DNA from 2 places in the Streptomyces sp. NPDC031100 genome. Region 1 is predicted to be linked to the other one. Evidence: riboswitches for the same ligand, from Rfam matches in the RefSeq annotation. Region 1 holds a riboswitch; the other holds the start of a gene.
What was found. A riboswitch is a leader RNA that binds a small molecule or an ion and turns the genes downstream of it on or off. The one in region 1 is predicted to bind guanidine.

Region 1 (7,582 bases):
CGCTGGACAGCTTTGCGCCGGCGGTGACGGAGAAGGGCGACCTCGACACCGAGCTGGCCGCATCGGCCGTCGTCCTGGACGCCGAGTACACCACACCCGAAGAGCACCACAACCCGATGGAACCGCACGCGGCGACCGCCCGTTGGGAGGACGGCCGGCTCGAGGTGGTCGACTCCAACCAGGGCGCCACCTGGATCGTCGGGGAACTCGCCGGCCTGTTCTCGCTCGACCCGGCCTCGGTGCGCGTACGCTCCGAACACGTCGGGGGCGGCTTCGGCAGCAAGGGCGTCCGCGCCCACCAGGTGGCCGCCGTGATGGCCGCGACCGTCCTGCAACGCCCCGTACGAGTGATCCTGACCCGCCGTCAGATGTTCTCGCTGGCCGGCTACCGCAGCCCCACCACCCAGCGCGTCCGGCTCGGCGCCGACGCCGACGGACGGCTGCGCGCACTGGACCACCGCTCCCTCAGCCTCACCTCCACCGTGCACGAGTTCATCGAACCGAGCGCCGCGGTGGCCCGCGTGATGTACGACGCCGACGCGCACCACACCGCCAACCGGGTCGTACGGCTCGACGTGCCGACCCCGACGTGGATGCGCGCCCCGGGTGAGGCGCCGGGCTCGTTCGCGCTGGAGTCGGCGCTCGACGAACTCGCCGAGCAGTGCGGGATCGACCCCATCGAGCTGCGCCTGCGCAACGAACCCGACAAGGGCCCGGTCTCCGGCCTGCCCTTCGCCGGCCGCAATCTGCCCGCCTGCTACCGGGAGGGAGCCCGCAGGTTCGGCTGGGCGGACCGGGACCCGCGTCCCGGCCTGCGCCGGGACGGGCGCTGGCTGCTCGGCACCGGCATGGCGGCAGCCTCCTTCCACGCGGGCGCCGGGCCGTCCACGGCCGCCGTGACCGCCCACACCGACGGCACCTTCACCGTCCGGATCGCCGCGGCCGACATCGGCACCGGGGCCCGTACGGCCATCACCCTGGTCGCCGCGGACGCACTCCGCGTGCCACCGGAGCGCGTCCATGTGCGCATCGGCGACAGTGACTTCGGACCTGCGATGATCGCCGGTGGCTCCATGGGCACCCGCTCGTGGGCCTGGGCGGTCACCATCGCGGCCGACGAACTGCGTGACAGGCTGGCCCTCAGCAGCGACATCCCCCCGGAAGGCATCACCGTACGGTCGGACACCACCGCGGCCATCGGCGCCCTGACCCCGGCCGAACGGCACTCCTACGGGGCGCAGTTCGCCGAGGTGGCCGTGGACGTCGCCACCGGCGAGGTGCGCGTGCGCCGCATGCTCGGTATGTTCGCGGCCGGCCGGATCGTCAACCCGCTCACCGCGCGCGGGCAGTTCCTGGGCGGCATGATCTGGGGCATCTCCATGGCCCTGCACGAGGAGGCCGTACGGGACCGGACCTCGGGCGGACACGTCGGAGCGGACCTCGCGGGCTACCACGTGGCCACGCACGCCGACGTCCCCCGCATCGAGGCCGACTGGATCGACGACCCGGACCCGAAGGACCCGGTCGGGATCAAGGGGATCGGCGAGGTCGGCATCGTGGGCGCAGCGGCCGCCATCGCCAACGCGGTCTGGCACGCTACCGGCGTCCGCCACCGCAACCTGCCGATCAGGCCGGACCGCGTCATCCGCGCGGGGGCGCCACATGCTTGACGTCGCCGAGGAGTTGCTCCGCTGGGTCGAGGAGGGCCGGGACTTCGCCGTAGCCACCGTGCTGGCGGTGGGCGGCAGCGCGCCACGCGGCCCCGGCGCCGCCCTCGCCGTCGACGGCGAGGGCACCGTCATCGGCTCGGTCTCCGGCGGGTGCGTGGAAGGCGCGGTGTACGAGCTGTGCCGGCAGGCTCTCCGGACGGGCGAGAGTGTCACGGACCTGTTCGGCTACAGCGGCGAGGACGCCTTCGCCGCAGGACTGACCTGCGGCGGGACGATCGAGGTGCTGATCACGCCGGTGAGCGGGCTGGCGCCCGCGCGCACGGTCCTGGCATCCGCCCTGGCTGCCGCTGTCCGGGGCGAACCGGCGGCCCTCGCCCGGGTCGCCCGCGGCCCGGCGGAACTGCTGGGCCGGGCGCTGCTCGTGCGACACGACGGCACGTACGAGGGCGCACTCGGCGGCCATCCGGACCTGGACCGGACGGCGACCGCCGAGGCCCTCGCCCTGCTGGAGGCAGGGCGCACCGGCACGGTGGACATCGCCGAGGACGGCTCGCACTGTCCCGGCGGCGTCACCCTGCTGGTCGAGTCGAACGTGCCGCCCCCGCGCATGATCGTCTTCGGCGCGGTCGACTTCGCATCCGCGCTCGCGCGGGCCGGCAAGTTCCTCGGCTACCACGTGACCGTCTGCGACGCCCGCTCCGTCTTCGCCACGCAGGCCCGCTTCCCCGAAGCCGACGAGATCGTCGTCGACTGGCCCCACCGCTATCTTCGGCGGACCGTCACCGACGCCCGTACGGTCCTGTGCGTGCTCACCCACGATGCGAAGTTCGACGTACCCCTGCTGAAGGCGGCCCTCGCGATGCCGGTGGCCTTCGTGGGCGCGATGGGCTCGCGCCGCACCCACGAGGACCGCAATCGGCGGCTGCGCGAAGAAGGCGTCGGCGAGCGGGAGTTGGCCCGGCTGCGCTCCCCGATCGGCCTCGACCTCGGCGCCCGTACACCGGAGGAGACCGCCCTGTCGATCGTGGCGGAGATCGTCGCCGCCCGGCGGGGCGGCACGGGCGCGCCCCTGACCGGCACGAGGACGCCGATTCACCGTGACGGTGGAGCGCCGCCCCGGAAGGCCGAAGCGACGGCAGCCTGAGGAACCCTGACCGCTCAGGTCCGGGGGCAGAGGACGAAGTCGGCGTGGGCGCTCCGGGAGCGGTCGTCGCCGAGTCGGGCGAGCGCGTCCCGGATCCGGTGGAGGTGAGCCGGGGTCAGCTCGAGCGGGGGCTCGTCGGGCTGGTAGGTGGTGCGGACCGGGTAGTCCACGCCCGGTTCGGTGGTCATCTCGATGTGGCAGCCGAGCACATGGGTGACGGGCCGGCGGTCGGCGAACTCGATCAGGCGCTCGATGCTGTGGGTGAAGGCAGGGACGTCCTGGATGTAGAGCCGGCCGGGGTAGACGCTGTCACCGGTGAGCAGGAGGCCGGTGGGCGGGTCGTAGTAGGTGACGGCCGCCTCGTGGTGGCCCGGGGTGGCCAGGCACTCCAGGACCCGGCCGCCCAGGTCGACGCGGGCGACGGCTTCCGGGTCCGCGTCGAAGCCGAAGTACCGCCAGGCGGTGGCTCGGTCGGCACCCACCACCGTGGTGTCGGGGCGGTCGGCGAACTGGCCGTCGCCCGCCACGTGGTCACCGTGCCCGTGGGTGTGCAGCACGAGCAGCTGGTAGCCGTCCCGGGGATGCTGGTCGAGCCAGTCCGCGAGGAGCCCGTCGACCACCCGGCGCAGGGGGAAGAACTCGGGGGACTCGGTGGCACCGGTGTCGATCAGCACCGCCCGCTCGGTACCGCACAGCAGGAACAGGAACGGCGCCTCGTAGTGGACCGCCATGTTCTGCCGCAGGATGAAGGTGTGCTCGTCGTAGGCGTAGACCTGGATGTCCGGGTCCGTGTTGTGTTTGGCCGACGGCGAACCGTGGATCCACCGCACGTCCAGCGGGCGCGCCGGGGGAGGGGCGTCGGCGAAGTCGATGAGATGCGTGCCGCCGTTCACGATGCCTCCGTGCGTGCGTCGTCTTGGCGGGCCGGGTACGGCGCACATCTCGTCCGGGGCAGGCACGTTCGAGCCTCCGGCGGGACGCTATCACGCAGTCCGTGAACCTCAGAGGCTCTGGTGCGGTGCGGTCGGCCCGTCGGCGATCAGGCAGACGGTGAGGGCCGCGGTGTCGTCCTGCAGGCGGTTGTTGCTGTAGGCCAGCAGGTCGTTGTGGAGCCGTTCCAGCAGCTCCGAGGGGGGCAGGGGGCCCCAGGAACGGAGGCGCTCGAGCAGGGGGTAGAAGGCGCCCGAGGCGTCGCGGGTCTCCGTGATGCCGTCCGTGTACAGCAGGATCTGCTCGGCGGGGCGGAAGTCGTAGACGTCGACGTGGTACGGGTCTTCGACGAGCATGCCGAGGTTCAACGGCGGGCCCGAGTTCCCTCTGTCCAGCTCGCACACCTCGTCGGGCCGGATGAGGAGTGGGGGCGGGTGGCCGCAGTTGACGACGCGGACGAGATGGCCGTCGGCGGGGATCTCGGCGAAGACGGCGGTGACGAACCGCTCGCCCAGCTCCGTTCCGCCGAGCTGGTCCGCCCTGCGGTCCATGCTCGTCTCCACGCGCTCCGCCAGGGCGGGAAGATCCGGCTCGTCATGAGCCGCCTCGCGGAACGCGCCGAGCAGGGTGGCGGCGGTCTCGACCGCCAGCAGCCCCTTGCCGCGGACGTCGCCGATGAGCAGCCGTACCCCGTACGGGGTGGGGACCGCCTCGTAGAGGTCGCCGCCGATGCGTGCCTCCGCGGCGGCGGACAGGTAGAGGCTTTCCAGACGAAGGTTGCCGATCCGGTGCGGCACCGGTCTGAGCAGCACGCGCTGCGCGATCTCGGCCACGAACCGCACGTCGGCGAGCGTGCGCTCACGGCGGGTCCGGTGGGCGGCCAGGATCGTGCCGAGCGCGCCCACCAGGGCGGTGCAGATGTACGACGCCACGTAGTGGCGCTCCCACAGATAGCCGACGGCGCGGCCCGCACAGCACGGGGTACCGGCCAGCACCCCTTCGAAGACGACGGAGAAGACCGTGGCACCGGCGACCACGAAGGGCCCGTGGGCGAAGGCGGTCACGAGAGGCACGGCGATCAGCGCGAAGCTCACCGGCCAGTCCACGGGTGTCAGGGGTTCGAGCAGCAGAAGGGCCACGATGTACAGGACCGGGAGCCAGCGCATCCACGCCGGGGGCTCGGGCAGCTGTGTCCGTACGGCCATGGCGGCCTCCGGCTCCCTGCGGGTGTGCCGGTACCTCACCCGTCGCTCCTGTGCACGCACGCCGTCGGAGCCGCCGGAACGGGAGGTGCCGCAGCGGCCCGGCGGGCATGGCGTACGGGCGGGCGGCATGCCTGACGGTTCGGCCTACGCAGCCTTCGCACACGCGACTCCTGTCACACGACCCCGACAAGACGTCCAGCCTGCTGTGCCCGGTCGCGGCACGCCGGTGATTGCTCCGCTTGGCGGCATGTTCGGTCGGCCGGTACGGGAGTCGAGGTCCGGACGCGCGGGGGAGTATAGTATTCATCGACCGATGAATTACTGCTCTCGTGAAGGGCAGGACTGCCATGGAACACACCACGTGCTGTGTGGTGGGGGGCGGCCCCGCGGGCATGGTGCTCGCCCTGCTGCTGGCCCGGGCCGGCGTCCAGGTGACGGTGCTGGAGAAGCACGGCGACTTCCTGCGGGACTTCCGCGGCGACACCGTCCACCCCTCGACCCTCGCGCTGCTGGACGACCTGGGACTGGCCGAGCGCTTCGCCCGGCTGCCCCAACGTCGCGTGAACACCGTCCAGCTGCCGGTCGGAACCGGCCGCTCGACGGTCACCGTCGCGGACCTCTCCGTGCTGCCCGGCCCCTACAACTACGTGGCGATGGTGCCCCAGTGGGACCTGCTGGACCTGCTGGCCGACGAGGCCCGCCGCGAACCGTCCTTCGACCTGCGGATGAACACCGAAGCGACCTCCTTCCTGGTCGAGTCCGGACGGGTGACCGGGGTCCGTTACCGCACCTCCGACGGCCGCACCGGCGAGCTGCGCGCCGCCCTCACCGTCGCCTGCGACGGCCGGGGATCACTGGCCCGGACCCGGCCGGAACTCCGCCTCCGCCGCTTCACCTGCCCGATGGACGCCTGGTGGTTCCGCCTGCCACGGCGGGAGGGAGACCCGCGCGGACTCGTCGGCGCCTCCGGCGACCGGTTCCTGACCGCGATGATCGACCGCGGCGACTACTGGCAGATCGCCGCGCTCATCCCCAAGGGCACCGACACACAGCGCCGCGCCGCCGGCCTGGACCGCTTCCTGGCCGAGTTCACCGAGGCCGTCCCCTGGATGGCCGACCGTGCGCACGCCCTGCGCTCGTGGGACGAGGTCAAGCTCCTCGACGTCCGCCTGGACCGGCTGCGCCGCTGGCACCGCCCCGGCCTCTTGTGCATCGGCGACGCCGCGCACGCCATGTCCCCGGTATTCGGCATCGGGATCAACCTCGCGGTCCAGGACGCCGTGGCCGCCGCCCGCCACCTGGTCGGGCCCCTGAGCCGGGGGACCGTGGGCCTGCGCGACGTACGCGGAGTGCAGCGCCGACGCCGTCCCACCACGGTCACCACCCAGGCGCTCCAGCGCATGGCCCACGCGGCCGTCATCGGGCCCGTCCTGCACGGCCGCCCGCCGCTCGGCAGCGTGGAGAGGGCGCAGCACGGGGCCCGCCTCCTCAGCGGATCCCCCTGGCTGCGCCGGCTCCCCGCCTACTTCGTCGGATACGGCGCACTGCGGGAACGCCCACCGAAGGCGGCGGTCCGGTAGCGGCCGGCCGAGGTGCAAGGGCCCTACCAGTCGGTCAGATCTACGAGGAGATCGCAGTGCGGGTCGTCCGGTGCCGGTTGTCGGTGCTGCTCCTCCCTGATGAGGCTCGGGACCGAGCCGAGCAGCGCAGTGCGTTGAGAAGCTGTGTCAGATCCGGTGATCTATGGCACTCCGTGCCTGACGGGCAGGAGTGAGGAGTGGGATGAGCCCCTCGTCGCACAGCCGATACCGCACAGATGCAGACGTTGTACCGATCCCGCACGGTCGATCGATGATGCCGAGAGACCGATTCGTGCACTCTCCGCCGGGACTTCTGCTCCGGGACCAGGTGTGCCGCGAGATGATCCCCCTGGAACCAAACGGCAGGCGGGACCGGACGACAACGGAGTGACCATGACGAACACCGGCCCCGCGCCTTGGGGCGCCGACCCCGATGCCCCCTGGGGTCGTGACGACGACGGGAGCCCGCTGGTCCCGGCTTGCGAACACTGGACCGGCCCCGACGACGGCGCCCCCTGGGGCTGCGGCAAGGACGGCCGGCCGTTGCTTTCGATGGGCGGGCACTGGACCGACGTCCCAGAACTGGTCGACTGGCAGATCGCCGATATCCGGGCCCGCGTGGACCAGGCCCAGTCGGGCCACTGGTTCGTCGACCGGCACCCCGGCGCACCGGACGATCTGGTGTGCACCCGGTACGGCGGCGACACCCACATCGTCGGCCGCATCACGACCTATCAACCAGCCGACCTAGACCTGATCCTCCAGGCCCGAGAAGACTTCAACTGGTGCCTGGACATGATCGCTGAACTCCGCACCCAGTTGGCCGCCGAGAAAGGCGGTGCTGGTTGATGGCAATTCTTGAAAGCGACCGGGGCTACTCCTCGCCTCACTTGATCAAGCCCTCAAGGGAGTGGGGAAGTTCGGCGAGCGCCGCCCGGGGTGAGCCGGGGCCGCCGTTCGCCCAGTGTCCGGGCCGAACCGGCCCGTCAAGGGCGCCTTCGGTGTGGCTCAGTGACCGGGAGCAGGCTAGGCCCACGGGCCGGGGGCGCCGTA
Region 2 (7,582 bases), on a different contig from region 1:
AGAGGCTCAGGGGTCTGGTGAGTCCCGTCAGGCCGCGCGGCCTCAGGGCTCCGAGATGTCTCAGGAAGCTGCCACGTCCCGTCAGCCCGGGAAGTCTCATGGGGCCCAGGGGGCTCCTCGCGGCGGTCAGCCCCAGGCGCCGGCCCCGGGCGACGAGTCCCGGGCGCAGGGCGAGTCGGCCCCGACCCCCCGGCGTGCCGGCGTGCCCGCGCAGGGCGGGCGGACCCCGGCTGCCCACAGGTCGCACGACTCCGAGCAGGCCAACCCCGCCGAGAGCACCCAGGTCCTCCGGCGTATCAGCCCTCCCCGGGCACCCCAGGACGCCGCGTCCGGGAACCGGTCGGACGGCACCGGCAAGGCGGCGGCCGGTGGCCCGCAGGCCTCCGGGGAGACCCCGGCACCCGAGAGCACCCAGGTCCTCCGGCGCGTCAACGCCCCGCGCCGGCCGGGCGGAGCGGGCGCCGCGGCCCAGGCAGGCATGGCAAGCGGCGCCGCCGCGAAGGCGGCTCAGGCCGCGGGCGGTGCCGCGCCGGCCGGCGCCTCCGCCGCTGCCGCCCCCAAGGCCCCCGCGGGTCCGACCGGAGCCGCATCCGGCACCGGCACCTCTCGTACCCCCCGCGCCAGCTCCACCCCCCAGACCCCCAAGACCGCCGCCGCCCTCTCCGACAGCGGCGGCCCCGGAGGACCCGGCGGCCCCGGAGGCCCCGGCGGTGGCAACGGCAAGAAGCCCAAGCGGCCCAAGCGGACCGGGTGGCGGCGGCTGATTCCGACCTGGCGCATGGTGCTCGGCACCTTCGTGATCGGCGTCCTGCTGATCGTCGGCCTCTTCTTCCTCGGCTACTCGCTCGTGAAGATCCCGCCCGCCAACGCCCTCGCCACCATGCAGAGCAACGTCTACCTCTACGCCGACGGCTCCCAGCTGGCCCGCGACGGCGACATCAACCGCGAGAACGTCACCCTCGCCCAGGTCTCCAAGGACGCCCAGCACGCCGTACTCGCCGCCGAGGACCGCGACTTCTACACCGAGTCCGCCGTCGACCCCAAGGCCATGCTCCGCGCCGCCTGGAACACGGCCACCGGCAAGGGCAAGCAGTCCGGCTCGACCATCACCCAGCAGTACGTGAAGAACTACTACCTGGCCCAGGAACAGACGGTCACCCGCAAGGCCAAGGAGTTCTTCATCTCGATCAAGCTGGACCGGAACAAGTCCAAGGACCAGATCCTCGAGGGCTACCTCAACACCAGCTACTTCGGCCGCAACGCCTACGGCATCCAGGCCGCCGCCCAGGCCTACTACGGCGTGGACGCCACCGACCTCGACCCGGCCCGCGCCGCCTACCTCGCCGCGCTCGTCAACGCGCCCAGTGAGTACGACGTCGTGGCCCACCCCGAGAACAAGTCCGCCGCCGTCGCCCGCTGGAACTACGTCCTGGACGGCATGGTCACCAAGGGCTGGCTCAGCGAGTCCGAGCGCACCGGCATGAAGTTCCCCATGCCGAAGGAACAGACCGTCTCCACCGGCCTGTCCGGCCAGCGCGGCTACCTCGTCCAGGCGGTCAAGGACTACCTCATCGAGCACGACATCCTCACCAAGGAGCAGATGGAGGGCCGCGGTTACCGCATCACGACCACCTTCCAGAAGAGCAAGCAGAACGCCTTCGTCAAGGCCGTGAACGACCAGCTGATGTCCAAGCTGGACAAGAAGAACCGCAAGGCCGACACCTACGTCCGGGCCGGCGGCGCCTCCGTCGACCCCAAGACCGGCAAGGTCGTCGCCCTGTACGGCGGCATCGACTACGTGAAGCAGTACACCAACGGCGCCACCCGCGGTGACTTCCAGGTCGGCTCCACCTTCAAGCCGTTCGTGTTCACCTCGGCCGTCCAGAACTTCTCCACCACCCAGAGCGGCCAGACCATCACCCCGAACACGGCGTACGACGGCACCACCCGGCGCCCCGTACAGGGCTGGAGCGGCGGCGCCTACGCCCCCGCGAACGAGGACGAGAAGTCGTACGGCGACATCACCGTCCGCAAGGCCACCGATCTCTCGGTCAACTCCGTCTACGCGCAGATGGCCGTCGACGTCGGCCCCGCCAAGGTCAAGGAGACCGCCGTCGACCTCGGCATCCCCGCCGACACCAACGACCTCCAGCCCTACCCGTCCATCGCCCTCGGCACCGCCACCGCCAACGTCCTGGACATGGCTCAGGCGTACGCCACGCTCGCCAACCACGGCAAGCACGGCACGTACACGATGGTCGAGAAGATCACCAAGGACGGCAAGGAAGAGGTCGAGCTGCCCAACCCGGAGACCAAGCAGGCCGTCACCCGCGAGGCCGCCGACACCACCACCTCCGTCCTGCAGAGCGTGGTCGACAACGGCACCGCCACCGCCGCCCAGGCCGCGGGCCGCCCCGCGGCCGGCAAGACCGGCACCGCCGAGGAGGACACCGCCGCCTGGTTCGCGGGCTACACCCCGGACCTCGCCACCGTGGTCTCCGTCATGGGCCAGGACCCGGTCACGGCCAAGCACATGCCGCTCTACGGCGCCCTCGGCCAGCCCCGTATGAACGGCGGCGGCCCGCCCACCGACATCTGGGCGCAGTACACGAAGAACGCGCTGAAGGGCAAGCCGGTCACCGACTTCGACCTCGAACTCCAGCCGGGCGCCGACGTGATCCAGACCCCCAGCACCCAGCCCTCCGGAAAGCCCGGCACCGGCGGCCAGGACAACGGCGGCACCACCACCGACGGCGGCCAGCACACCGGCGGCACCACCGGCACCCCCACCGGCACCCCCACGGACGGCGGCACGACCGACGGCACCACCACCGACGGCGGCACGACGACGGACGGCGGCACCACCGGAACCACCACCGACGGCGGCGGCACCACCACGGCCGGCGGCACCACCGGAACCACCACCGACGGCGGCACGACCACCGGCGGCGGCACCCCGGGCGGGACCACCGGCGGCGGCACGACCACGGGCGGCGGCACCGACGCCGGCACCACAGGCGACGGAGGCGCCATCGGAGGCCAACCGTAGGCAACCGTAGGAACGCGGCGACGACGCGGCGACAAGGTCTCCGAACCGTCAGTGACCGCTGGTCGCCTTCAGCCCCACCACGGCGACCAGCAGCAGACAGACGAAGAAGATCCGGGCGGCGGTGACCGGCTCACCCAGCACCACCATGCCGAGCACCGCCGCCCCGGCCGCCCCGATACCGACCCACACGCCGTAGGCGGTACCGATGGGCAGCGACTTGGCGGCATACGACAGCAGCACCATGCTGGCGACGATCCCCGCACCGGTGAACACGCTGGGCACCAGACGTGTGAACCCGTCGGTGTACTTCATCCCGATCGACCAGCCGACTTCCAGCAGACCGGCAACAATCAGCAGCACCCAGGCCACGACAAACACCTCCGAGACGAACGGACGACTCTTCCTCGGTGCGTCGTCTTTGCCTGCATCCCGGTACGGCGCGTCTCGTCGGGCTCCTTCGAACATAGCAAAGGAACGACGAAGGGGCTGGTGACAACAGTCACCAGCCCCTTTGAGCTGTTGAATCAGAGGTAGAGGCCCGTGGAGTCCTCCGCCCCCTCGAACCGGTCCGCGGCCACGGCATGCAGATCCCGCTCCCGCATGAGCACGTACGCCACGCCCCGCACCTCGACCTCCGCCCGGTCCTCCGGGTCGAACAGGACCCGGTCACCCGGCTCCACGGTCCGTACGTTCTGCCCCACCGCGACGACGTCGGCCCAGGCCAGTCGCCGCCCGACCGCCGCCGTCGCCGGGATCAGGATGCCGCCGCCCGACCGCCGCTCGCCCTCACCGGCGTCCTGCCGCACGAGAACCCGGTCGTGCAGCATCCGGATGGGCAGCTTGTCGTGCTGAGGGTTGCTGTTTCTGTTGGCGCTCACGCCTCGAACCTACCTGCCTCGGACCGGCCCGTACGACCCGGGCCACCGCTCGACTCCGCCCCCGTCAGCCCTTGCGCCGCCGCCGCGAGCCCAGGGCGAACAGCCCCACGACCCCCACCACGACCAGCGCGACCGGCACGATCCGCTCCGGCCGGGGCGAGCCCTCCTCGTCCACGAACCGCGCCCGCACCTCACTCACCACCCGGTTCACCTGGACGTAGGCCCGCCCCACCGTGTGATCGATATTGGCGACGACCTTGGCCTTGGCGTCCGCGACGATCGTCTGCGGATGCACCCGCACCCCGATCTCGTCGAGCGTCTCGGCCAGCACTTCACGACGGCGCTTGATGTCCGCCTCGATCTGCGCCGGGGTTCTGGTGTCCGACGTCTCCGCCACCGTACGGCCTCCGAAGTCTCCTGATGCTGTTCTGGACAGTCTGTCAGCTCCAGCCTCCACCGCACCGCAACGCCCCCCGTTACGCTGGACCGATGAGCGAGCGACTCCAGCCCGGGGACGTGGCCCCCGCCTTCACCCTCCCCGACGCCGACGGCAACGAGGTGTCCTTGTCGGACCACAAGGGCCGCAAGGTCATCGTGTACTTCTACCCCGCGGCCCTGACCCCCGGCTGCACCAAGCAGGCCTGCGACTTCACGGACAACCTGACCCTCCTGGCCGGCGCCGGCTACGACGTCATCGGCATCTCCCCCGACAAGCCGGAGAAGCTGGCCGCATTCCGCGACCAGGAGTCCCTGAAGGTCACCCTCCTCGCCGACCCCGACAAGAAGGTCCTCGACGCCTACGGCGCCTTCGGCGAGAAGAAGAACTACGGCAAGACGTACATGGGCGTCATCCGCTCCACGATCATCGTGGACGAACAGGGCAAGGTCGAACGGGCCCTGTACAACGTCCGCGCGACGGGCCACGTGGCAAAGATCATCAAGGACCTGGGGATCTGACTCCTCCTCTCGCAACGGCCCGCACCGGACACTCCGCTGCGGGCCGTTTCCCATTGCCGGGCGTGACTGTCCGATAACCGGTTCGTTACTCCGTACGGGCTGCGAACGCACGCCCGGAACGGAGGAGGCGTGTCCATCAGATACACCCGCGAACTGCTGGAGGAAGCCGCCCGCGAGACGGGGCACATCGACGACGCCGTTCGGTGGTGCGGCGGCACACCGACTCCCGGGAGTAGGCGCTACCTGCGCGAGAAGATGGCCGAGGCCGGCGTGGACATCTCGCACCTCGCCACGAACCAGGTCCGGCACACGGAAGAGCGCCTACGCGCGGCCGTGGCGGTGTCGACCAGCATCAAGGACGTCGTGCGCCATCTGGGAATCAGCCAGGTCGGGGGCAACCAAACGCACATCAGTCGCCGCATCGTCGCGCTCGGAATCGACACTTCTCACTTCATCCCTGCACGTCAGGGGCGCCCGAAGGGATCACTCGGCGGCCCGCTCACCCTTCGCAGGGCCGAGGACGGAAGGGTCCCTGGCGAGCGGCTGCTCCGAGAGCTTCTGCGTACCGGAGTCCGTGAAGTCTGCGCGGCGTGTGGCACAGGGCCGGAATGGAACGGCAAACCGCTCCGCCTCGAAGTCGACCACATCAGCGGTGACTGGTGGGACAACCGCCCGGAGAATCTGCGGCTGCTGTGCCCTAACTGCCATGCCACGACCGACACTTACCGGGGACGCCGGAGGCGGTGGGGCGCATGAGGACTCCCAAGTACCCCAGGGACGTACTGATGAGGACTGCCGCCGTCTCGACCAGCGTGGTGGATCTGATGCGACGGTTGGGCGCGCCATTGGGCAGCGGGCCTCGGCGCTACCTATGCCACAGGCTGGAGCACTATGGGATCGACACCTCGCACTTCGTCGAGGAGCCACTCCCGCCTCGGGAGAAGCGGTCCTACGCACGCGAACTGCTGGAAGAGGCGGCAGCCCGATCGCACAGCATCCGCGAAATGTTCGAGTACCTCGGCTATCCGCCCGAGGACAGTCCCTACGGGCTCGTCAGTAGGCGACTGGACCAATACGGCATCGACACATCGCACTTCACCCGTGGCCGCGGGCGCAGTCTCGAAGACCTTCCCCGGGACGTTCTCGCATCGGCGGCCGCCCGAGCCACCAGCGTTTCCGGCTTACTCAAGATCCTCGGCTACCGCGACACCAATGGCGCCGCTCGCGCACGAGTGAAGCGCAGTCTGGAGGCACACGGCATCGCCACTGATCACTTCACCGGGCAAGGCCACTTTCGCGGCTCCGTATCGCGGCACCGAAAGTCCCCCGACCGGATCCTGCGACGAGAGGAGCCAGGCTCGAACCGCACCAAAACGGCCCTGCTGCGACGTGCCCTCGACGACCTGGGCATGCCGCACATCTGCGCCGAGTGCGGCATCGGCGACATCTGGCAAGGCAGGCGCCTGGTCCTGGAGATCGATCACATCAACGGCGACCGGCTGGACAACCGTCGCGAAAACCTTCGGTATCTGTGCCCTTCATGCCATAGCCAGACGGACACCTACGCGAATCGATCTCGCCGCACACCGGCTCCCTGAGGCCCAGTAGAGTAGGCAGCGTTGCGGGCCCGTACCCCAGCTGGCAAGAGGGCGCCGGTTTAGGTCCGGTGTGTCGTGGGTTCGAGTCCCACCGGGCTCACAGAGAGGGCAGGCCCCGCGCCTTGGATCAAAGGTGCGGGGCCTCCCCATAAGTCTCAGCCCAACAACTCCCGCACAACCGGCACCAACGCCCGAAACGCCTTCCCCCGATGGCTGATGGCGTTCTTCTCCTCCGGACTCAGCTCAGCGCACGTCCGCGTCTCCCCCTCCGGCTGCAGGATCGGGTCGTACCCGAACCCGTTCGTGCCGACGGGCGCATGCCGCAGCACACCCCGCAGCCGCCCCTCGACCACCCGCTCCCTCCCGTCCGGCAGGGCGAGCGCCGCCGCGCAGGCGAAGTGGGCGCCCCGGTGTTCCTCCGTGATGTCGGCCAGCTGGGCCAGCAGCAGCTCCAGGTTGGCGCGGTCGTCTCCGTGTCGTCCCGCCCAGCGGGCGGAGAAGATGCCGGGGGCGCCGTTCAGGACGTCGACGCAGAGGCCGGAGTCGTCGGCGACGGCAGGGAGGCCGGTCGCCTGGGCCAGGGCGTGGGCCTTCAGCAGGGCGTTCTCCGCGAACGTCACGCCCGTTTCCTTGACGTCGGGGATGTCGGGGTAGGCGTCCGCGCCGACGAGTTCGTGGGGGAGTCCGGCCTCGGCGAGGATGGCCCTCAGCTCGGTGATCTTTCCGGCGTTGCGGGTGGCGAGGATCAAGCGGGTCATGGGGGTCAGTATCCCTGGCCCACGGGAAAAGACGGATCGGCCCGGTCAGGCTCCCAGTCCCCGCGAGATGGTGTAGATCAGCAGGCCCGCCAGTGAGCCGACCACCGTGCCGTTGATCCGGATGAACTGCAGGTCGCGGCCGATGTGGGCCTCGATCTTGCGGGTGGTGTGCTCGGCGTCCCAGCCGGCGACCGTGTCGGTGATCAGCGAGGTGATCTCCTTGCGGTAGGTCGTCACGACATGCACCGCCGCGTCCTCGACCCAGCTGTCGACCTTCCCCTGCATCTTCGGTTCGCTCGCCATCCGCGCGCCGAGGGAGAGCAGGGCGGACCGCACCCGCAG

Region 2: linked by a shared signal. The riboswitch ahead of ACZ5DS_RS29085 (DMT family transporter) and the one ahead of ACZ5DS_RS34915 (MBL fold metallo-hydrolase) in region 1 are both predicted to bind guanidine.

The regions. Positions count from the first base shown of each region.
Region 1 covers NZ_JBVIGN010000015.1:195,681-203,262, reverse strand. The annotation lists gene ACZ5DS_RS34925 (xanthine dehydrogenase family protein molybdopterin-binding subunit) at 1-1,670, shown strand, start outside; gene ACZ5DS_RS34920 (XdhC family protein) at 1,663-2,814, shown strand; gene ACZ5DS_RS34915 (MBL fold metallo-hydrolase) at 2,829-3,707, opposite strand; guanidine-III (ykkC-III) riboswitch at 3,720-3,787, opposite strand; gene ACZ5DS_RS34910 (PP2C family protein-serine/threonine phosphatase) at 3,816-4,988, opposite strand; gene ACZ5DS_RS34905 (FAD-dependent oxidoreductase) at 5,297-6,529, shown strand; gene ACZ5DS_RS34900 (hypothetical protein) at 6,923-7,378, shown strand.
Region 2 covers NZ_JBVIGN010000011.1:162,975-170,556, forward strand. The annotation lists gene ACZ5DS_RS29080 (transglycosylase domain-containing protein) at 479-3,049, shown strand; gene ACZ5DS_RS29085 (DMT family transporter) at 3,098-3,418, opposite strand; guanidine-III (ykkC-III) riboswitch at 3,456-3,527, opposite strand; gene ACZ5DS_RS29090 (GroES family chaperonin) at 3,574-3,876, opposite strand; gene ACZ5DS_RS29095 (DUF3618 domain-containing protein) at 3,992-4,324, opposite strand; gene bcp (thioredoxin-dependent thiol peroxidase) at 4,417-4,884, shown strand; gene ACZ5DS_RS29105 (HNH endonuclease) at 5,014-5,640, shown strand; gene ACZ5DS_RS29110 (HNH endonuclease) at 5,670-6,482, shown strand; tRNA gene ACZ5DS_RS29115 (tRNA-Leu) at 6,508-6,582, shown strand; gene rdgB (RdgB/HAM1 family non-canonical purine NTP pyrophosphatase) at 6,638-7,240, opposite strand; gene ACZ5DS_RS29125 (DUF445 domain-containing protein) at 7,286-7,582, opposite strand, start outside.